DNA from 4 places in the Anaerobacillus alkaliphilus genome. Region 2 is predicted to be linked to each of the others. Evidence: riboswitches for the same ligand, from Rfam matches in the RefSeq annotation. Region 2 holds a riboswitch; each other region holds the start of a gene.

Region 1 (5,945 bases), on a different contig from region 2:
TGCTTCATCACTTAACAGAATTTCAGGTTCATGAGATAAAGCCCTGGCAATGGCCACACGCTGTTTTTGACCGCCAGACAGCTGTTCAGGGTAGGCTTGCTGTTTGTCTTCAAGGCCGACTACAGCTAAATACTTCTTTACTCGTTCGTCAACCTCGTTTTTGGGAATACCTGATAGCTTTAACGGGATGGCGATGTTGTCATAAACAGTCGCTGTTTTCAATAGGTTAAATCCTTGAAAAATCATTCCAATGTTTTGACGTTCTTGACGGAGCTTAGTTTGTGAAAGCTTCATTAAGTTTGTATCGTTAATTAAGACTTCTCCCTGATCTGGTGTTTCAAGAAGGTTCACGCATCGGATTAAGGTACTTTTTCCGGCACCACTATAACCGATCACTCCAAAAACTTCACCCTTCTTTACTTCAAGGGAAACATCCTGTAATGCATCGATTTTGCCGTTTTTCGAGTGATAGGTTTTAGAAAGGTTTTTTAGTAAGATCACTGTCTACACTCCTTTTGATGTGAAAAATAGGAGAAGGCTGGCTCCTACCTCGGTTCAACGTTGACACGTTGCTGGCTTGGTAGCGTCAGCCTTCCATTGGTTATTTACTTTTTACCAAGAAGGTACTACTGAACCTTCAAATGTGTCGATAATAAATTGCTTTACTTCTTCTGAGTGGTAAGCTTCGATTAATTTCTTAATGACAGCATCGTCTTTATTTTCTGTACGAACAGCAATTACGTTTACCCAAGGAGAGTCATTAGGCTCGATAAAAATAGAGTCTCTAGTTGGTACAAAACCGTGTTCTACTGCAAAGTTTGTGTTAATTGCAGCTGCAGCTAATTCATCTAATTGACGAGGTAATTGTGACGCTTCTAACTCAATGAAATTTAAGTTTAATGGATTTTCCACAATATCGTTAACTGTTGCTTTTACTCCAATGCCTTCTTTAAGCGTAATTAATCCTGCAGCTTCAAAAAGGATTAATGCTCTCGCTCCGTTTGTCGGATCGTTTGGTAGACCCACTTTGTCACCTGCTTGTAACTCAGATACATTTCCAAGGCCAATTGAGTAAATTCCCATTGGGAAGTTTACGTTTGTTGCAACTTCGATTAGATCAAGATTACGCTCTGACTTAAAGTTGTCTAAGTATGGTTTGTGTTGGAAGCTGTTTACATCAAGGTCACCTTCTGCAAGTGCCACATTTGGCATTACATACTCAGTGAATACTTCAATTTGAATTTCTAGACCTTTTTCAGCTGCTACTTCTTTTACTTTTTCCATGATTTGCTCATGCGGTCCAGCAGTTACCCCAATTTTTAATTGATTTTCAGAAAGTGGTTTGCCTGCTGTGTCAGAGCTACCGCAAGCTGCCATAGCGAATAATGATAAAGATGCTACTACTGATAATAATAATTTTTTCATGTTGAATATCTCCCTTTTAATAGTTTTTTTAGAGTTTCCTCTACAGTTTCTAACGCTAAAATAATGTCTTCTTCGGTAAAATATTGTCCCATCATATGAATGGATTCACCTTTTTTTAATGTCCATTCAGCAATTTTTTGCTTGGTTTCAAGACTCTCGAAATCAAGTTTTAAGTGTGTAAAAAGATAAGGTAATTGTAGTTCATGATAATAAGGTTGTAACTCGACGAGTTCATCCACCCTTTTTTCAAGGGCTAATTGAACAAGTATGCCATATGCGACCTTTTCACCATGTAAAAGATGATGGGTTTCCTCAAACTGTGTTAACGCATTGTGAACCGAGTGAGCGGCTGCAATTCGACCATAACGATCTCCCAAGCTTCCTACTAAGCCACCTGCCAGGATATTGGTTTCAATCACCTGGATAAAAGAATGATTGCTGACACCTTTATTTAAGGCCTCGATGGCTGCGGCACCGTGTTCGAGAAGGACATCCTTACATAACTTGGCGGTATTCACTGCTAATTCAATTGACACTCGCTTTGTTTCCAATTGCTCCGTAAGAGCTCTTGCTTCATACCACTTTGCTAAGGTATCAGCAATCCCAGCCCTCAAGTATTCAGGAGGAGAAGTTAAAAGTACCCTAGGTTCAATCAAAACTAGCAAGTTGGCCCTTGGAAACACTTCAAATCTGACAAAACGGTCTTGATCGTCGTAGATTACACTTAGCGGTGTCCATGCCGCACAAGTTGCTGCAAGTGTTGGTATGAGAACAGCATCTTTGCCGATCTTATTAGCAACAGCCTTCGTAAGATCTAACACCGTTCCTCCACCAATTCCCACTATGACATCCGCCTGATGTTCGGCAACTCTGTCAATCTCATTTTCTGAACAATGACCTGAGTAGGGAACAAAAGTTGCTACTAGCTCCTTGAAAGCTGGAAAATAAGGTTCTACTGCTTTCCACGATTTTTCCCCGTGGATAACCAGAACGTTCCGAAAGCCATATTTAAGAAGTTTTTCTTCTAGACTTAAGAGAACATCCTCTTCACACTGATAAACACTTGGGCCTGCTTGAACTTGAATGGCTTGCATCATACATTCCCCCATTCAATTTCTAACTCACCAATGCGACGGGCAGCTTCTCTTAATTGATCTTCATCACTCAAAAGTCCAACCCGCACATACCCCTCACCAAATTGTCCGAAGCCATTCCCAGGGGCAACAACCACTCTAGCTTTTTCAAGTAATAAATCAGCAAATTGTTCTGAGCTATACGTTGGTGGTATAGGTAACCAAGCAAAGAAGGAACCTTTAGGTGCTTCAACCTTCCAACCAATTTCACTGAGCGCTTCAATAAAGACATTTCTACGACTCTCGTATTGGGAAACAAGTTCATCCACACATGATTGCGACTCTAGTAATGCCGTAGCAGCTGCTTCTTGTATGCCACCAAACACACTACAATAATAGTGATCTTGAATTAAATTCAATGCCTCAATCACACTTGGGTTCCCTACTGCAAACCCTACTCGCCAGCCCGCCATATTATAGGTTTTCGATAGAGTCATCATCTCAACACCAACATTTTTAGCTCCAGGCACTTGCATAAAGCTCAATGGTTTCTGTTCATCAAAACCAATCGCTCCGTAAGCAAAGTCATGAACAATACAAATGTCATGTTTTTCTCCAAGCATAATTGCTTCTTCAAACAATTCTTTCGTAGCAACTGCACCCGTTGGATTATTGGGGTAGTTCAGAAACATTAATTTGGCCTTCTCAAATGTCTCTTCAGTAATCTTCGTAAAATCTGGCAAATACTTGTTTTCTTCCAAAAGTGGCATAAACGACATTTCACCACCAGCCATGACAACACCCGACCAGTAATCTGGATAACCCGGATCTGGGACTAACGCGATATCTCCCTGGTTTAACAAGCATTGACTGATTTCGACCAATCCTGTTTTCGTACCAAACATCACAGCCACTTCTGTGTGGGGATCAAGAACTACATCATACTCCCGTTGGTAATATGTAGCGACCGCTTCTTTGAGAAAGCCATACCCACGAAATGGTGAATACTTATGATACAGAGGATTGGCGGCTGCCTCTTGAAGTGCCTTAACAATATGCAAAGGTGTCGGTTGATCTGGATTTCCTTGACCTAGATTAATCACATCATCATGGTCTTGTTTTACCTTCTCCACCTTCTGAACCAACTTTGCAAAAAACTGCTTTGGAAGGCTCCCCAACGTCTTTGATTGTTGAAACTGTTTCATAAAACACCTCTTAAATCTTCCTTACTCATGAGCGATTATAACCTTAAATGTTAGTAAGCTTATCTGATTAGTCAAGATTAAGAACATAACATCCCTCCGAGCCATTATACTTCCTTCAAAAGCGAATTAAGAAAGGCCCCTTTCATCCGAAAGAGGCCTAATAAGATTAGCTTATCTTTCAGAATGAACACATTCTGCAGGAAGTAGCACCTTTCCAATTACTGGTGGTTGCCGGATTTCAACGGGCCTGGTCCCTCAATCGCTCTTGATAAGAGTTATATTTAATTTTTGGAATAAGCTCATATTAAAGAGAAATTCACTCTATGTCAACAATGTTTTTTAAGAATATTTTTTAGGCACCGCTTACATCGTTGGTATTACACGAAAATATTTTTTTGATAATTTTTATTTCAGAGAAAATTTAGCGTTTTCTAATCTCTCTACAACACTACTCGTCATACTACCAATGATTGCACTACCAAGAATGTCAAAAGGATAGTGATGTCCAAGCCACACTCTAGAAATACCAGTTAGTACAGATAATCCCCATAGATATGAACCTACAATACGGTCATGGAAGAAAAGTGTAGAAGATACCACGAATAAAAACAACGTGTGCTTACTTGGAAAAGAAGACGTTTTCTTTGCTGGAATGAGTAAGTTAACCTGATGTTCTAAAAATGGTCGTGGTTTATAAAAAAACTGATTCAATACATAAGCTATTGATATTGAAAGGCAATAAGACACCAAAGCTTTCTTCACAACTTTTCTGTCGATATAACCTGTCAATGATATGTAAATTAAGACAATAATCAATAAAAAATAATACTTTTTTGAAACTGCGATCATATATTTATCAAGCATTGAGTTACGACCAGCTAGTCGGTTAATGGCTTTAAATAATTGGTAATCCATTTGACGTTTCTCCATTTCAACTATTTATTGATAATTAAGAATTGTAAACGAGTCCTCATTATCCTTTATATACGCATAATATATTTCCTTAATGTCTTTAAAACCCTTTTCAACAATATGCTTTTCCAACCAGGCTTCGTCCTTGTTAATTATGGTCAAATTTCCTTTTTGAATTTTCCCCTCAATAATAAGTGACAAGGGCAGTCCTGTGTATTCAACGTTGATTTGACAATGTTGAACCGTTAACGGTTGTAACTCCTTTATAGGAATTACACTAATTTTTCCATTTGGTTCTAGAATAGCGTACTCGATATCCTTAATATCTGGATAACCAAAAGTGCGAATCATGGAAAGCAGTTCAGCCAAAGAATAGCGAATTTTCTTTAGGTTTTTTTGGATAATGGTGCCATGCTTGATCAAAATGGTGGGTTCACCAATAATAATATTCGTTAAAGCTTGGAACAAACTTAATCTAGATATGATGACATACAAAGTTCCTATGCTAATAATGCAAATCACCGCATGGAAGAAGCTGTTAATCTTTACCGCGCCTAAGGCTGCATAAGACAAAAATATAATAGTGACTAGATCGTATGCTGTCCATTGCGACAGTAAAGTTTTACCAAGAAGACGCATGACAGTAAAGACTAAAAGAAATAACACCACCAATTTTGTTGTTTCTATTACCACTGTTCTCAACCTCTAAAGAATTCAATTTTTGGATTAACTTTAATGTTAGATTGTTGATAAATTCTTTTTTTATGCATAGAGTGAAATAGTTATCTATACAAGTCGATAGCTAAATCAAAAACTCTTCCATGCTCCTTCTGAGCTTTTCCCTAAAACAAAAATAAACTACCTACGTTATGCAGGTAGCTGTAAATTTTAGTCACTTAACTCCTCGCGCTCTTCTAGAGATGTATATGAACCTACGGCTGCTTGTTCTGAATATTGGCCGAAAAGTTCCTCTACTATCAAATAAGCTTTTTCAGTTTCTGCTAGAGGCAGAATCTCTAGTTTCCGATACCCCATATTTCCACACCCATACACAAGGATAGCGGTATCTGTAGACCATATTTCATAACGAATTTGGTACCAGTGATCATGGAATTTTAGTAACCGTCCCGTTTGGAATTGCTTTGGTTCTTGCTGATGAAACATAAGCTCTGCAGCGACACTTGAAAAGGAGCCAATAGCTTTATTTTCAACATTTCTCAAATAGAGCTGCGTTATGCCTTCCATTGTGGGTTTACCCCTGTTTGACTGCGTCGCTACAACAATAGGGGCTTTCTGGCGAACGCCTGTTTCATGAAATTCTATGAAGCTT
Region 2 (5,945 bases):
CCAGGAGAAATACCAGCACCTAGTGCAAAATTTGAGTTAATTAATACTGCATCACCTTCGCCGTTTAAGTAAGCTGTGGGTAATAATGAAGCTTCAAAACGCGCACTAAACTTAAAGTTCTTTGGATTTTCAATGATATCTTCTAGCGTAGCATTAATTCCTACACCTTCAGCTAACGTAACTAATCCCTTTTCTTCTAACATTGCTAAGATACGACCATGGTCCGGCACAGCACTACTCATAAGAATTTCTGCACCTTCTGGAAGCTCTTCTAGACTACCCCACTTTTGTGAGTAAACACCGATTGGTTCAATGTGAATTCCACCAGCATTCACAAAACCATACCCATGCTCTTCGTTTTGTCTTGTTAAATAAGGAATGTGTTGGAAATAGTTTGCATCTAACTCATTGCCTGCTAACGCTTGGTTTGGTAACACATAATCTTGGAAACGTACAACTTCAATCTCAATTCCCTCTTCTAGTAAAATTGGCGCCGCTGCCTCTAGAACTTCAGCGTGTGGCACATTTGATGCACCGATTACTAATTTTACAACTTCTCCTGTTGCTTCCCCTGCTGTTTGTGTTTGCTCAGCTGGTTGTTCTTCTGCTGTACCACAAGCAACTAATGCAAGTGATAGAAATGCTGCACTTAAAATTCCTGCTAACTTTTTCATGTTATATAGTACCCCTTTTCTTTTGTTTTTTTATAGTTTACTTCTTTCCCAAATGAGAAAAGAAATTCATTAACGTTTGTCTGTTGCGTGTTTGAAAAAGTCCCCTATCGATTGAAGGACAAAGACGATCAGTAAAATTACGATTGTTGCTACAAATGTTACATCGTTACGACTACGTTGAAACCCATCGAGGAATGCTAAGTCACCAAGTCCACCAGCTCCCACGACACCTGCCATAGCTGTAAAAGATACAAGCGCAATCGCAGTAACCGTAATACCGGAAATTAACGCAGGGAGCGATTCTGGAATTAAAACCTTATAGATGATTTGAAAATGATTTGCTCCCATTGACTGAGCCGCTTCAACTACACCCTTATCAATTTCTCTCAGTGCAATTTCTACCATTCTCGCATAAAATGGTGCCGCACCAATGATAAGTGCTGGCAATGCTGCCTTAGCCCCTAGCATCGTTCCAACAAGAACTTTCGTGACAGGGATTAATAAGATAATTAAGATGATAAACGGAATTGATCTAAAAACATTAACGATTGCTGCTGTTAATGCATGGATCATTTTATTTTCCCAAAGGTTCCCTTTGTCTGTTAAGTAAAGCACCAAACCTAAAATAATTCCTAAAACCAACGTCACTGCTACTGATATGGAAGTCATATATAAAGTTTGTTTCGTGGCATCCCAAACTAGATCCCATTTCACATTAGGAAGTAACTCGTTAATCATGACCAATCACCTCCACCTTTACTTGCTTATCTTTCACAAATTGAATCGCACGATCTACTTCACTCGCCTCGCCATCGACATGAACGAACAACGCACCGTAAGGCCCATTTTGTGTTTGTGAAATCTTCCCTTGTAGTATATTAATATCAATATTGAAAGAACGGATCATTTGCGAGATTAACGGTTTCTCCGCATCGCCACCAACAAACGTTAGTTGAACGACCTTACCAGTCTTTGTTTGTTCTAGAAGATGTTTCACCGTCTCTTTTGTTTCTTCTGGTTCTGTAACTTGCTTAACAAATTCTTTTGTCATTTCTTGCGTAGGCTGACGGAACACATCAAGTACAGGTCCTTCCTCAACGACTTTCCCGTTTTCCATCACAGCAACTCTGTGACAAATTTTTCGGATTACATGCATTTCATGTGTAATTAAAACGATTGTTAGGCCAAATTTCTCATTAATATCAACAAGAAGATCTAAAATTGAGTCTGTCGTCTTTGGATCGAGCGCAGATGTGGCTTCGTCACACAATAATACTTTCGGATTGTTAGCTAACGCTCTGGCAATACCGACACGCTGCTTTTGACCACCACTTAGTTGGGAAGGATATGACTCTCCTCTACCTTCCAATCCAACAAGCTTAACTAATTCTTCTACTCGCTCTTTTCGTTTTTCTTTTGGTACACCAGCAATTTCAAGGGGAAAGGATATATTTTCACGAACCGTCCTTGACCAAAGCAAATTGAAATGTTGAAAGATCATGCTGATTTCTTGGCGAGCTAATCTTAAATCTTTTTTACTAAGCGCAGATAAATTTTTGCCTGCAACTTCTACCGTTCCTGAAGTTGGTCGCTCTAACATGTTAAGTGTTCGGATTAGCGTACTTTTGCCTGCACCCGAATAACCAATAATGCCATAGATCTCACCTTTATTAATTGTTAAGTTAATATTGTCAACGGCTGTTACCTGACCATCTTTCGTTTGAAACACTTTCTTTAACGAGCTTAATGTTATCACAAGGTTCACCCCTTTATTGTTTTATAGGTATTATTCACATCGGTTTACTTAGATTAACGCGTTAAAATGTCAAGGGTGCCAGGCACCTTTCGTGGACATTTCTACTAGAAATTCCATTTCAGGCGGACACTTAACATATAGAAAAACCTTTCTGCACAGTAGCACAGAAAGGTTTAATAGATAGGTTCATCCATCTCATCTTCCAAAGCCCAAGCTCTGCAGGAATTGGCACCAGTCCTAAGTATAATCACTTAGCGGTTGCCGGGTTTCATCGGGCCAGTCCCTCCACCTCTCTTGATAAGAGATATTAAATTATTTTCAAATATTTTTTCAACAGATCAAATATTACCACGGGTGTTTAAATACTGTCAATTATTATTATAAAAATTTATTTTGGCAATTTTTAACTGCTTGAAGTGCAATTTAAGTACAAAAATGTTTCTGCCTTTAAAACAGATGTGTATGTCCCTTGAACAGTAATTTCGTCCAGCTTTTTCAAGTATTGTAGCCGTTCCTCTCCCTGAAGAAGTTTCCTAAGCGCACCTTCTTTTCCTTGAATGAAAACGTCTATTTTTACATCTTCACTTGTATGTCTCAAAAGCTGTATGGTTTCTGCTTGAATTGTGACTGGATAAAGTTCTGTTTCAACCTCAAATACAATCGTAAACGGCCGTTCCTTAAATAAAGTGTGTAAGTGATGTGAGTCTTTATATCTACGTTGAAAGAACTCTAATACTTGTTTCATCTTTATATACCCCCAAGGAGATTCCTATAGACTGTATTCGCTACAGCAATGTGAATATCCTTGTGTGATTCGAATTTTACCCAGCAGGCTTCGTAGTAATTGAAACTTCCTCTACTTTTTGCTTATCAACATTTCTAAATACTAAGAAGAAGTAAACAGAGCCGATTACATATAATGCGGCCGTAATTGAAAATACATATGCATATCCATAATAGGAACCGTAAAGCATAACTATCCCCGTTGAGACTGGTCCCATGACTGCCCAACCTAAGCTAAACACCATTTGTCCAACAGAGTTAGCTAGCCCTTTCATCGAGTCATCAACACTTCGCATCATTAGCGACATTTGAATTGGGTTTCCAGCATTCATTAATGCCTGGCGGAATAAAAAGCCTAAAACAGCAAATAACAAATTTTCTGTAAAAGCTGTCAGTAGCAAAAACGGAATTGAAGATAGCTGTAGAATGACTACGGCCCGAACTTCACCAAAACGAGAAACGACTAGTGGGCCGATCAGCATCGCTACTGCAGTCATCGCTTGCCCTAATGATAAGATGACCCCAACTAGCGACTTACTAACCTCAAAACGGTCCGTGAAGTAAAGATTTAAATACGGAATTACTAAGCCTGAACCGAAGCCAATAATCAATTGAGCAACAGCAAATAGTAAGATAATTTTTACACCCTTATTGGTTTTTAAAAGATGCAAATATGATTTTCGTTCTTTCACTTCAGTAACTGTTTTTTTCCGCTCCCGTATCTTCACGATTGGAATGAGGGAGGAAAAGAAAAATAAAGCTCCAATGATTAATGTTATTCGGATACTTGTAACGCCATCCAAGGATAAAAACGTTTGGAGACCATCACTCAAACTTCCGCCTAACATATTCCCAATCACACTAGCGACCATCATAATCGCAAAATTAAAGCTGAATAGATGCACTCTTTGCTTTTCATTTGAATTCTCAGCTAGGAGTGGAATTGTTGATACTTGAATGAATGCCATAAAAATACCGCTTAGAAAAGCAGCTGTTAAAAGGAGCGATTCTTCAACAAAAATTGCCCTTGATAAGAAGACAATCGCTGATAGCAAGCCTCCAATAAAAATCACTTTTTTCCTTCCAATGCGATCACTTAAAATCCCCGCTGGAAGAAGCATAATGGCTTGAGCTGTAGCTGTCATGGCAATCACTTTACCATTCACTTGTTCATCGAAACCTAGCTCACGAATATAATAATTATAGATGATCATGAAAATACCCATACCGATATGGCCCAAAATTGATGACAGCAAGAATAATCGTACATTGCTGTTGTAGCCTTTATATTGGGTATTCCAATCTCCGAAAAATTTGCCCACTTGGTTGACTCCTTCTCGCACATATTTCGCGTCCCTAAATATAATAGTCGATTTCCAGAAAATTTGAAAGTACTTTGAACTATTTTTTTACTCCCATTTAATACCTTAAAACATTCGAGAAATCTAGGGTACGCTATTAGTAAAAGGGACTAGGAGGGAAACCATTGGAAAAGAAAATTGATATCACAAGCAAAGTCCAAGGCAAGCTAGAAGAAGGAAGTCGAATGAGTCTTTTCCTTGATGAAAGAAAAGTTGGACAGATCATCCTGACGAATCAAGGGAATCACTATGAAATGGCTGAAGGCTTTGAGTTTAAAAATGATAAGATCTATAAACAAGAAGACGATACGACTGAGTATACGAAGAAGTATGTAGATGATTGCGATATGGGTTGGTGTTAAAGGAGAATTGTCAATTGTCAATTTTGAATTGTGAATTGTTTGTGGGTAACTCATGTAGAATGTAAAATGGAAAATGAAAAACCTAAAGGATTAGGCAAAATATAAAAGCTCTCGGCCGATTGACTGGTCGAGAGCTTTTGGTATTAATCTTGTTTAATCATTGCTTCATATTCTTCAGCAGACATTAATTTTTCTAATTCTGAATTATCACTTGGCTCAATTACAATCATCCATGCGTTTTCATATGGAGATTCGTTAACTAATTCAGGTGAATCATCTAAACCATCGTTGATAGCAACTACTTTACCGCTAATAGGAGCGTAAAGCTCAGAAACAGTTTTAACAGACTCAACGCTACCAAATGGCTCGTCCGCTTGAATCTCATCTCCAACTTCAGGAAGTTCAACAAACACGATATCACCTAATTCTGACTGTGCGAAATCAGTAATTCCGATACGTACTTGGTTTCCTTCAACTTTTACCCATTCATGTTCTTCTGAGTATCTTAACTCTTTTGGTATATTCATTTCTGTTCCCTCCAACCTTCTAATTAACCACATTATGGTAGAAAAACTTTCTGTTTCTATTATACCTTTATTAGTTTAGAGTTTAAAGTTCTCAATTGTATGTTTTTGAAATAAATTAAAAACTTCTATTTCCAAGTTTGCTCAAACTGTTCTTCTTTAAAACCTACTGTTACTGTTTTTCCATCTGTAACAATTGGTCTTTTTAATAACATGCCATCAGAGCTTAACAATTCAATAACCTCTTCCTCTGAAGCAACCTTAATCTTATCTTTCAGTCCTAACTCACGATACTTTTGCCCACTTGTATTCAAGAATTTTTTTAACTCTAACCCGCTTGTTTCATACATGCTTTTAATTTCTTCATGTGTAGGTGGGTTCTCAACAATATGTACCTCTTCAAAGTCTACCCCATTCGCTTCCAACCATTTCTTAGCATTTCGGCATGTCCCACATTTAGGGTACGAATAAAACGTGATTGCCAT
Region 3 (5,945 bases), on a different contig from region 2:
AAGGAACGGCATCTACGGTTAGATCTTTTGTTGAAAATAAACTATTTGGTAATCCAATTCAACCAACAAAGTTATATTATATTGGTCCTATGTTTCGCTATGAACGTCCACAGTCAGGGAGAATGCGTCAGTTTGTCCAATTTGGAGTAGAAGCATTAGGAAGCTCTGATCCAACGATAGATGCAGAAGTGATTGCCTTAGCGATGGAGTTTTATCGTGAGTTAGGATTGAAAAATTTAAAACTTGTCATCAATAGTCTTGGGGATACGGAAAGTAGAAATGCTCATCGTGAAGCACTTGTTCAACATTTTCAACCTAGAATTGAAGAGTTTTGCTCAGACTGCCAAGCAAGGTTAGCCAAAAATCCATTGCGAATTCTGGATTGTAAAAAGGATCGCGATCACGAACTAATGGCTACAGCACCTGCCATCCTAGATTATCTAAATGAGGAGTCTACAAACTACTTCGAAAAGGTAAAAAAGTTATTAACTGATATGGGGATTAGTTTTGAAGTAGACCCAAACCTTGTTCGTGGTTTGGATTATTATAATAATACTGCTTTTGAGATTATGATTGATGGTGATGGATTTGGATCTATTACAACACTTAGTGGCGGTGGTAGATATAACGGATTAGTTCAAGAAATTGGTGGACCTGAAACACCAGGAATAGGTTTTGCATTAAGTATTGAACGCCTGCTAATGGCGTTAGAAGTACAAAATATTTCATTGCCTGTTACTGAAAAAATCGATTGTTATGTGATCGCCTTAGGTGAAGAAGCAAAGCTCGCAGGAGCGAATATTAGTTTTAAGTTAAGACAGGCTGGTTTCTCGTGTGATCAGGATTATCTAGACAAGAAAATGAAAGCTCAAATGAAAGCTGCTGATCGTTTTCAAGCTACCTATGTCTTAATTATTGGAGATAGTGAATTAGAGCAAAATGTTGTTGTCGTAAAAGAAATGGCTACAGGTGAACAACAAGAGGTAGCATTGGATCAAATTACGGATTACTTACTAGAGAAAATGAATTTATAGGGGGTATTAGTAGTGATTGGAAGAACACATAAGTGTGGAGATGTATTAGAAACAACAATAGGCGAAAAAGTTCGTTTGAAAGGGTGGGTGCAAACTCGTCGTGACCTAGGTCAAGTTATTTTTATTGATTTGCGTGATCGTTCTGGTATTGTACAAGTAGTATTCCAACCAGAGACATCAAGAGAGGCACTTGAAATTGCTGACAAAATCCGTAGCGAATATGTAATCGATATCGAAGGAACAGTTTCTGCGCGAAATGAGGCGACAGTTAATCCTAAGATGAAGACTGGAAAAGTTGAAGTACTGGCAACAAAAATTGAAGTCCTTAATAAATCAAAAGCTTTACCATTTCAAATTGAGGACTCAACAACGGCTTCAGAAGACGTCCGTCTTAAATATCGCTACCTTGATTTAAGACGTCCTGAAATGCAAGAAACATTTATGTTACGTCATAAAACAACAAAATTAATTCGTGATTTTCTAGACAACAATACATTCTTAGAAGTTGAAACACCAATGCTTACAAAGAGTACGCCAGAAGGTGCACGTGATTATTTAGTTCCAAGTCGTGTTCATCATGGGGAATTTTATGCCTTACCACAGTCACCTCAAATCTTTAAGCAATTATTAATGGTTTCTGGCTTTGAGCGTTACTACCAAATAGTTAGATGTTTCCGTGACGAGGATCTACGAGCTGACCGCCAGCCTGAATTTACTCAAGTCGATATTGAAACTTCGTTCATGGATAAAGAAGATTTATTGGCGATGATGGAAGAAATGATGGTTAAGGTTATGAAAGAAGTCAAAGGATTAGATGTTCAAGCTCCTTTTCAGCGATTAACGTATGATGAAGCAATGAATCGTTACGGGTCAGATAAACCAGACACTCGTTTCGGAATGGAACTTGTCGAGTTATCACATATTGTTAAAAATTGCGGCTTTAAGGTGTTTACTTCAGCTATTGAGAACGGTGGAATTGTCAAAGGTATCAACGTGAAAGGTGGAGCTTTAAAGTATTCTCGTAAAGAGATCGATGACTTAGCAAAATTTGTTGCAATTTATGGAGCAAAAGGACTTGCCTGGCTGAAGGTTGAGGAAGATGGTTTAAAAGGTCCAATTGTGAAATTCCTTTCTGAAGAAGAGCAAACGGAAATGCGCTTAGCTCTTAATGCTGAAGTTGGAGACCTTCTATTCTTTGGGGCTGATAAAAAGAAAGTTGTATTTGATAGCTTAGGAGCACTACGTTTAAAGTTTGCGAAGGAATTACAACTAATCGATAAGACTCAATTCAATTTCCTATGGGTTACTGAGTTCCCGCTATTGTCGTATGATGAAGAAGCTAGTCGCTATGTAGCTGAACACCACCCATTTACTCGACCAGTTAAAGAAGACGAAGAGCTACTTACTTCTGCCCCAGAAAAAGTAAGAGCAGAAGCTTACGATTTAGTTTTAAACGGATATGAGCTTGGGGGAGGTTCACAACGTATTTATGAACGCGGGCTACAAGAAACAATGTTTAAAGCATTAGGTTTCTCTGATGAAGAAGCACGGAACCAATTTGGATTTTTACTAGAAGCCTTTGAATACGGAACTCCTCCACATGGTGGGATTGCACTTGGATTAGATCGTTTGATTATGTTGTTAGCAGGAAGAACAAATCTACGTGATACAATAGCATTTCCAAAAACCGCTAGTGCGAGTTGTTTACTTACAAACGCTCCAAGTGGCGTTAGTGAAGCACAGTTAAAAGAACTAAACCTATCAGTGCTTCCTAAAAAAGAAGAGAAAATAGAAGCGTAATTAATATGAATGTAAAACGTAAAATGTAGAATTACTTGGTTGGTTAATCACTAAAAAACCAACAAGAAAATTTAACATTTTATGTTTTACATTTTTTTCTTTTCATGCTATATTATTTTTACGTGAATTTTGAAGCTTTGAAATAATTTTACTATTTAAAAAACTAATGGCTGTAAAAAAATAAATATACTTATCAAGAGAGGCGGAGGGACTGACCCTATGAAGCCCGGCAACCTGTTAAGGTTATCTTTGGATAACCGTAGGGAGATTGTAAATACAATCTTCACTTATTTAACAAGGTGCTAATTTCAGCAGAGCTACTATTAGCTTTGGCAGATAAGTGAAGGAGTTAAAAACCTTTCCTTATCTGGAGAGGTTTTTTTATTTTGTAAGATTAGTCGTGCGGAAATTTTCAACTTGGAATGTTAAGGAGATGGTCTCGTTGATCAAAATTGGCTTATTAGGGTTTGGTACAGTAAATTCAGGGGTGTACGAGGGTATTACAGATACGTTAAGTTATTTAGAACAGCTATTAGGAGATTCCGTGTCTGTAGAGAAAATCCTGATAAGAGACAAACAAAAATATAGTAATAATTCTAATGATGAGTTACTAACAGATGTAGCTGATGACTTTTTCAAGCATGAGTATCATGTCGTTTTTGAAGCGATGGGTGGGGAGCAACCAGCACTAGATTATGTAACGTTTTTGTTAACAAAGAGAATTCCTGTCATTACAGCAAATAAGGAGCTAATAGCTAAACATGGTTCAAAACTTGAGAGTTTAGCAAAGAAGTATGAAACATTCATTGGTTTTGAAGCAACCGTTGCTGGTGGTATTCCAATTATTAATACGCTTAAAAGTCAGCTACAATGGACCTCCGTTGAAAAGGTGTCAGGAATTTTGAATGGAACAACCAATTATATTATCACAAGTCTACAAGAAGGAAATCGGACATTTGAAAGTGTTTTAAGAGAAGCTCAAGAACTTGGCTTTGCAGAAGCGGATCCGACCTCAGATGTAGAGGGGTATGATGCTCTATATAAGTTACAAATTCTCTGTAGGCTTTGTTTTGGTTCGTGGCCAACACCAGAACAATTCCAAAGAACTGGTATGTCTCACTTAAAGTCCTGGCATTTTAAAGCAGGTGACTATTTTCAGTTGAAATTAAAGTACATTGCTGAAGCATATTATGATGGTCATGAAGTAAAGGGATCTATTTCCCCTACTTTTGTTGAGGAGAAACATCCATTATCTTCAATTATTAACGAGAACAATGGAATCTTTTTGCAAGGAGATTGGTTAGGGAACTTTGTTGCTTCTGGACCAGGTGCAGGTAAAAAACCAACGGCAACAAGTATGATTGAAGATTATCTTCACCAGCTTCAGAACAAGACTTTTAAACAAACGCCCATTAAAAGAAAGGTTGTAAATCATGTAGATACTAAGGAATATTTAGTTTTGTATGATATAGCGAATGAAAAAGAAATTTACCAATTCCTAAAATTAGTAACCTATCGAGTAGATAAAGTAGTTCAGTTTGAAAATAAAGAAAAGGTAGCAATGTTAATTACAGCAAATCAACTACTACCTTCAATCAAGAGCGCTGATCAACCCGTTGACATTTTTCCAGTTTTACGAGTAAATACAAAGGTTGAAAAGTTTACCGTTGAAACGCAATTAAAAGCGTTATAATCAAAATTTGTCGAATTTGCAAATTTTAGTGGAATTCACCTCGTAAACTTGAATTCAAAAAAAAATCGTGATATGATAAAAACAACAAATGAGCATCCTGAGGTGTTAGTAGGATACTATAAGTTTTGAGCCAACATTTTTAATAAGGGAGCCTGAAGTTTTAGTTTGGCGTGCAAGCCTTCTCGAGAGGAAGTACTAAGAAATAAACAAGGCACCCACCTGCCGAGGCAGGTTCAAAACTATGTGTTTTACGGCATTTTGGGGCTCTAATTTCTTTTGTTTATGACCAACCTAGGAAAATTTCCTAGGTTTTTATTTATTCATAGGCTAGGAACAGAACTTCTAGTCCGAGGGTATAGACAGGTCTTAAAAAGGGAAATTTACAATTTATACAGCATATGATATATTTTTATTCGTGAGTGTAGATTTCCTATTGATTTAATAGGATTTGGAAGGAGAATAAACATGTTACATCAGTTTTCCAGGAATGAACTTGCCATCGGTCATGATGGTTTAAACATTTTAAAAAATAGTACTGTTGCTGTATTAGGAATTGGAGGAGTAGGTTCTTTCTCTGCAGAGGCTCTTGCACGTTCTGGAGTAGGGAGACTTGTGTTAGTCGATAAAGATGATGTTGATATTACAAACGTAAATCGCCAAGTACATGCCTTGCTATCGACAGTCGGTCAGCCGAAAGTTGATTTAATGAAGGCTAGAATTGCCGATATTAATCCTGAATGTGAAGTGATCGCTTTAAAAATGTTCTATACAGAAGAAACCTATGAATCATTCTTTGAGTATGGGCTTGATTTTGTTGTTGATGCTTCTGACACGATTTCATACAAAATCCATTTAATGAAAGAATGTTTAAGAAGAAAAATCCCTATCATCTCAAGTATGGGTGTCGCAAATAAAATGGACCCAACTAGACTAAGAATTGCAGATATCTCTAAAACAACTTATGATCCTATTGCAAAAGTTATCAGAACAAAATTACGTAAACAGGGCATACATAAAGGGATAAATGTTGTATTTTCTGATGAACAACCCATTAAAATTCGTGAAGAAATTAGAAAAGAAATTGTTTCGAAGGCTGCTGAAGAAGGTCAAATTAGAAAAGCAAAAATGCCACCATCATCAAATGCATTTGTCCCTTCAGTTTCTGGACTAATTATGGCAGGGCATGTTATTACAACACTGCTAAAAGACATCCACATTGAACGATAATAAAAAAATGTTGAATTAGTAGGAATTACTAATCCAACATTTTTTTTATTTACTGTTATTGTAATTTATTGTTTTTGTTTCAGATCCAGAATTGTACTTTAACCCAAATATTCTGGTAGTTTTGTGCTTAATTTTTTTATATAAGTATAAATTAGTTTAGTAGCCACAGTTTTTATGAACATTCTATTGAT
Region 4 (5,945 bases), on a different contig from region 2:
GCAACGATGTGGCCTAATCCTTCAAGTTCAAATTGTGTTGCTGTTGGCTCAAACAACTGGACAAACTGACCAGTTCCAGATGCAAAAGCACTTGGGATATTTCCAAAATCGATATTTTGAATGAGATTTAAGTCGTTCTGAGGGTTAATTCCATGTTTTCTTAATACATGCTCACCAACCATCTGTGGCATACCGCCTTTTCTTTGACCAAGGAACGTACTTCCTCTCAACATATCCCAATCAAAATTTTCAATAGGTTCTCTAGATACTAGAAATGTGCCATCTGTTTGTGTTAAGGCTGCAAAGTTAATAGGGGGGTCATTTGCCCCTTGTGCATATACATAGATAGAGGTTTCAGCTCCAACTAGAGCCACATCTGCACCATTAGCCAAAAGGGTAGTCATAGTCGTGTCTCCACCCCATGTAGTAGTTAAGTCAATTTCGATGCCTTCTTCCTCAAAGAAGCCCTCCGAAATAGCTACATATTGTGGTGCGTAAAATATTGATCTTGTAACTTCAGCTACTCGAATGGTGTCTGTTTCTTTTGAGGACGAACAACCAACAAATAGTAGTGCAGCTAAAGACGTCATTAAACTTAAAAAAATCACCTTACTAAAACCTTTCATGTAAACTCCTCCTGATAAAACGAATAGATAATCTTGTGATGTGATAGTCTATGTTCATTCGCCTAGATGTGTGTGTAAGTTCCATAAAAAATTTGGGCTTCAGAGGAAGGTTCTAGATTTATAGAGAAATAAAAAAACGCTTAGAATTAATGAACTGCACCTCCAATTGTTAGTTGTGTCTAACAATGGGGGTGCAGTTCATAACTAAGCGTTTAAACTATAATTAGAATTTTGGCCCTGCATTACGAATGATATCAGAAACCTTATCAAACTTCATGAAGTTTTCTTGGAACTTCGACGCAAGTTCTTTAGCTTTATTATCATATGCTTCTTTATCTTCCCATGTTTCTTTTGGTTGAAGTACTTCATCTGGTACTCCAGGGCATCTTGTAGGAATGTGTAAGCCAAAAATTGAATCAACGACTGTTTCCACTGAATGAAGTTCTCCTAGTAAAGCTGCCTGAACCATCGCGCGAGTATAAGTTAAATTCATACGTTTGCCGACGCCATATTGGCCACCAGACCAGCCCGTGTTAACTAGAAAAACTTGAACATCATGTTGATTGATTTTTTCCCCTAGCATCTCTGCATATCGGTACGCAGGTAGTGGTAAGAATGGTGCTCCAAAACATGTTGAGAATGTTGCTTCTGGGCTTGTTACTCCACGCTCTGTTCCCGCTAATTTACTCGTATACCCAGACAGGAAGTGATACATTGCCTGTTCTTTCGTTAACTTGCTTATTGGAGGTAATACTCCAAATGCGTCTGCAGTTAAGAAAATAATCGTGTTCGGATGACCTGCAACACTTGGAATGACACAGTTTGGTATCAACTCAATTGGATAGGCAGCACGAGTATTTTCAGTTAGAGTTGTATCGTTGTAGTCTGGTGTTCGGTTTTCATCTAACATAACGTTCTCGAGTACAGAGCCAAAACGAATTGCATTAAAGATTTCAGGCTCTTTTTCCTCAGTAAGGTTAATACATTTTGCGTAGCAACCACCTTCAATATTGAAGACACCCGTGTGCGACCAGCCGTGCTCATCGTCTCCAATTAGGTGACGACTTGGATCAGCAGATAAAGTTGTTTTTCCAGTTCCAGAAAGCCCGAAGAATAAGGCAACATCACCTTCATCACCAACATTAGCTGAACAGTGCATAGATAGCACATTTCGCTCAGGTAATATATAATTCATAATTGAGAAGATTGATTTTTTAATTTCTCCTGCATATTCAGTACCTCCAATTAGGACAGTACGTTTTTCAAATGATACAATAATAAATGTCTCAGATTTCGTACCATCTAGATTTGGATCCGCTTTAAAACCAGGAGCTGAGATTACAGTAAATTCAGCTTCATGTGTAAGTAACTCTTCTGCATTTGGACGAATAAATAATTGACGAGCAAAAAGATTATGCCAAGCATACTCGTTCACTACTCGGATCGGAAGTCGATAACCAATATCAGCTCCAGCAAAATTTTTAGAAACAAAAACCTCATCTTTAGTTTCTAAGTATGCAAGGACCTTTTTATATAAGTTTTCAAAGACTTCTTTACTAATTGGTTGGTTTACAGACCCCCAATTAATTTTCTCTTTAATAGACGTTTCTTCAACGATATATTTATCCTGTGGTGAACGACCAGTATATTTACCAGTAGTTGCACGTAGGGCACCAGTAGATGTTAGAATTCCTTCTTTTCTTTCAAGAGCTCTTTCTACTAATTGAGAAACGGGTAAGTCATGGCTAATATTACTGCCTTTTAAAAGCTTATCTAGTTCTGTTTCATAGCTAAGTGTACTCATTCGCACCAAAACCCTTCCTACATAAAATTTTTTTATCATCTATTTTTCTAATATATGCAGTAAAATGTACTTTGTTATGGATTAGTATAACACATTAAAACGAATAGTCTATACTAATTGATGTTTTTCTCAGGACAATTTTTGTAGGTTATGATTTATAACAGTATATAGATAGCATTCAAAACTGTATGGTTTTTGGAGTTCTGTTGTTAGGGAAAATTCGACAAATTCAGGCAAATTTTCTAAAAACGGTTGACATTAAATAACCAGTGCGATATGATATGTCCCGAACGGATACTCTTATCCCGAGTCGGTGGAGGGACAGGCCCGAAGAAACCCGGCAACCAACACTTATAGTGTAAGCTTACAGTTTACATATCATATTAGTGAAAAGGTGCTAACCTGCAAGGCTACGGCTTTGATCGATAAGAGGGCGAAAGGCGGATAATCAAAACCTTTTCCTCTAGATTTGGAAAAGGTTTTTTTCATATGGGGCTATATAGAACGATTTTAGCCTAGTTCTTAGTGTAAACATTTTTTGAATGGTTAAGCTAAGTTTACTAACGAAATGATTTGTTCTTTCAAAAACTAAAATTCTGTTTGACTAATTAGTCAATAGGGAAAATGAGTACCGTATCAAAAGATAGCATATCCTATAGAGGATAAAGGAGGTACAATTTATTATGACAGAAAAGAAAACTCGTCGTTTATTCACATCAGAATCAGTTACCGAAGGTCATCCGGATAAAATTTGTGACCAAATCTCTGACTCAATTCTTGATGCTATTTTAGCTAGTGATCCTAATGCGCGTGTTGCATGTGAAACATCAGTAACAACAGGATTAGTACTTGTAGCTGGAGAAATCACAACGTCTACATATGTTGACATTCCAAAGATTGTCCGTGAAACAGTTCGTGAGATTGGCTACACTCGTGCGAAGTATGGTTTTGATTCTGAAACTTGTGCGGTGTTAACTTCTATTGATGAGCAATCACCTGATATTGCACAAGGTGTTGACCAAGCTCTTGAAGCTCGTGAAGGATTGATGTCCGATGCTGAGATCGATGCAATCGGTGCTGGTGACCAAGGTTTAATGTTTGGGTACGCAAATAATGAAACTCCAGAATTAATGCCATTACCTATTTCACTTGCTCACAAACTTGCTCGCCGTTTAACAGAGGTACGTAAAGAAGAAATTCTACCTTACTTACGTCCAGATGGAAAAACACAAGTAACAGTAGAGTATGATGAAAACAATCAACCAGTTCGTATTGATACAATTGTTATCTCTACTCAACATCACCCAGAGGTTGCATTAGAGCAAATTCAACGTAACTTAAAAGAGTATGTAATCAAGCCTGTTGTTCCAGCACACTTAATTGATGAAGAAACGAAATACTTTATTAATCCAACAGGTCGTTTCGTAATTGGGGGACCTCAAGGAGATGCTGGTTTAACTGGTCGTAAGATTATCGTTGATACGTATGGTGGTTATGCTCGTCACGGAGGCGGTGCATTCTCAGGTAAGGATCCTACAAAAGTTGACCGTTCTGCAGCTTATGCAGCTCGTTATGTTGCGAAAAACATTGTTGCAGCTGGCCTAGCTGACCGTTGTGAAGTTCAACTTGCCTATGCGATCGGTGTGGCTCAACCAGTTTCGATTTCGATTGACACATTTGGTACAGGGAAAGTGACTGAAGAGGTATTAGTTGAAGTTGTTCGTTCTAACTTTGACCTTCGTCCGGCTGGTATCATTAAAATGCTTGATCTTCGTCGTCCGATTTATAAGCAAACTGCGGCTTATGGTCACTTTGGACGTACTGATGTTGAACTTCCATGGGAGTTTACAGATAAAGCCGAAGCATTAAAAGCACAAGCTCTAAAATAAATATATGATTAAAGTGATCTTTTTCCTTTGGGAAAAGATCACTTTTTTTTGTTGAAAGCATTTTATGAATAATTTCTTATAATTGTCACAATTGGAATGTTAGATTTTGTCGTTACTGCGTAAGCGTTTACCGTTGCCGTTATAAAAAGAATTTTTTCTAAGGTTTTGTAAAAATGAATAATTATTCACAATTCTTTGTAGGATTTTGTCACAAGAAAAATATGAATTTTCACTATTTTTGGTATTAATATAGAGGTATTAGTTTTTTTGTAATAGAAATTTATTAATAGTGAAAATTTAGAAGATTTAGTAATTTAATATAGTAAAGTTAGGAAAGGAAGGGACTTGTGGGAACTACTCCAATCATAAGTGATCATGATCTATATTTATTTCATCAGGGAAACCTATTTCAAAGTTATACAGTTATGGGGGCACATCTCCTTAACGAAAAAGGGAAAAGTGGAGTTCGTTTCACGATGTGGGCACCAAATGCAGAAAATGTTAGTGTTGTAGGAAATTTCAATAGCTGGAATGGAACATTACATGAAATGAATCGAGTGAGTGAGAACGGTATCTGGTCACTATTTATTCCTGGATTAAAGGATGGAGATTTGTACAAGTATGAAATACATACTGAGAAAGGGGATATACTTCGAAAAGCAGATCCCTATGCTTTTTTCTCTGAAGTTAGACCAAATACTGCCTCTAAAGTGACATCCCTAAGCGGTTACAAATGGAATGATCAGAGTTGGTATAAACGCAAGCAACAACAAAATATATATGAGGAACCACTCTTAATCTACGAAGTACATCTAGGATCTTGGAAGCTACATGAAAATGGGGAATTCTATACATATCGCGAACTTGCCCATGAACTTGTGGATTACGTAAAGGAGTTGGGATATACACATATAGAGATTTTGCCTGTGTCAGAACATCCTTTTGATAAATCATGGGGCTATCAGTTAACAGGTTATTTTTCAGTAACAAGTCGCTACGGCACACCTGACGATTTTAAATATTTCATCGATTGTTGTCATCAGAAAGGGATTGGTGTCCTACTCGATTGGGTACCTGGTCATTTTTGTAAGGATGACCATGGATTGCGTCTTTTTGATGGTAAACCAGTTTTTGAGTACGAAGACATACAGAAAGCGGAAAAGAAAGAATGGGGAACTTTGACGTTTGATTTTGGTAGACCAGAGGTAGTCTCCTTTCTAATTTCAAATGCACTATTTTGGATGGATGTTTACCATATTGATGGTCTCCGAGTAGATGCTGTGTCTAGCATGCTTTACTATAATCACGGAAAAAGTGATGAAGAGGCAGAGGTTCGTAACCAATTTGGAGGATATGAAAACTTAGAAGCAATCGCTTTTTTACGTAAATTAAATGAAACAGTTTTCCATTACTATCCAGAAGCTTTAATGATGGCTGAGGAATCGACTGCCTGGCCTAATGTTAGTGGACCTACATATCTTGGAGGACTAGGCTTTAACTTTAAATGGAACATGGGCTGGATGAATGACATGCTTAAATATATGGAATTAGATCCAATTCACAGAAAATATCATCATCATTTAATTACATTCTCTTTTCTATACGCATTCTCAGAGAACTTTATCT

The links. Region 2 has a riboswitch for S-adenosylmethionine ahead of DS745_RS09905 (methionine ABC transporter ATP-binding protein). Riboswitches for the same ligand answer to the same signal wherever they lie in the genome.
Region 1: it holds a riboswitch for S-adenosylmethionine, as region 2 does, so the genes downstream of both, DS745_RS04210 (pyridoxal phosphate-dependent aminotransferase) here and DS745_RS09905 (methionine ABC transporter ATP-binding protein) in region 2, are expected to answer to the same signal.
Region 3: it holds a riboswitch for S-adenosylmethionine, as region 2 does, so the genes downstream of both, DS745_RS13685 (homoserine dehydrogenase) here and DS745_RS09905 (methionine ABC transporter ATP-binding protein) in region 2, are expected to answer to the same signal.
Region 4: it holds a riboswitch for S-adenosylmethionine, as region 2 does, so the genes downstream of both, metK (methionine adenosyltransferase) here and DS745_RS09905 (methionine ABC transporter ATP-binding protein) in region 2, are expected to answer to the same signal.

What each region holds. Positions count from the first base shown of each region.
Region 1 covers NZ_QOUX01000001.1:745,198-751,142, reverse strand. Annotated here, with positions in the region: gene DS745_RS04225 (methionine ABC transporter ATP-binding protein) at 1-501, opposite strand, end outside; gene DS745_RS04220 (MetQ/NlpA family ABC transporter substrate-binding protein) at 613-1,425, opposite strand; gene DS745_RS04215 (iron-containing alcohol dehydrogenase family protein) at 1,422-2,522, opposite strand; gene DS745_RS04210 (pyridoxal phosphate-dependent aminotransferase) at 2,519-3,703, opposite strand; SAM riboswitch class I at 3,872-3,978, opposite strand; gene DS745_RS04205 (undecaprenyl-diphosphatase) at 4,109-4,618, opposite strand; gene DS745_RS04200 (DUF421 domain-containing protein) at 4,643-5,308, opposite strand; gene DS745_RS04195 (class I SAM-dependent methyltransferase) at 5,504-5,945, opposite strand, start outside.
Region 2 covers NZ_QOUX01000032.1:205,931-211,875, reverse strand. Annotated here, with positions in the region: gene DS745_RS09915 (MetQ/NlpA family ABC transporter substrate-binding protein) at 1-674, opposite strand, end outside; gene DS745_RS09910 (methionine ABC transporter permease) at 744-1,412, opposite strand; gene DS745_RS09905 (methionine ABC transporter ATP-binding protein) at 1,405-2,430, opposite strand; SAM riboswitch class I at 2,623-2,734, opposite strand; gene DS745_RS09900 (hypothetical protein) at 2,834-3,175, opposite strand; gene DS745_RS09895 (MFS transporter) at 3,252-4,535, opposite strand; gene DS745_RS09890 (YusG family protein) at 4,700-4,936, shown strand; gene gcvH (glycine cleavage system protein GcvH) at 5,080-5,463, opposite strand; gene DS745_RS09880 (arsenate reductase family protein) at 5,589-5,945, opposite strand.
Region 3 covers NZ_QOUX01000042.1:162,532-168,476, forward strand. Annotated here, with positions in the region: gene hisS (histidine--tRNA ligase) at 1-1,034, shown strand, start outside; gene aspS (aspartate--tRNA ligase) at 1,047-2,834, shown strand; SAM riboswitch class I at 3,022-3,177, shown strand; gene DS745_RS13685 (homoserine dehydrogenase) at 3,277-4,527, shown strand; RNA gene ssrS (6S RNA) at 4,619-4,796, shown strand; gene DS745_RS13695 (tRNA threonylcarbamoyladenosine dehydratase) at 4,993-5,754, shown strand.
Region 4 covers NZ_QOUX01000046.1:1,036,389-1,042,333, reverse strand. Annotated here, with positions in the region: gene DS745_RS20245 (ABC transporter substrate-binding protein) at 1-626, opposite strand, end outside; gene pckA (phosphoenolpyruvate carboxykinase (ATP)) at 850-2,430, opposite strand; SAM riboswitch class I at 2,728-2,862, shown strand; gene metK (methionine adenosyltransferase) at 3,114-4,319, shown strand; gene glgB (1,4-alpha-glucan branching protein GlgB) at 4,667-5,945, shown strand, end outside.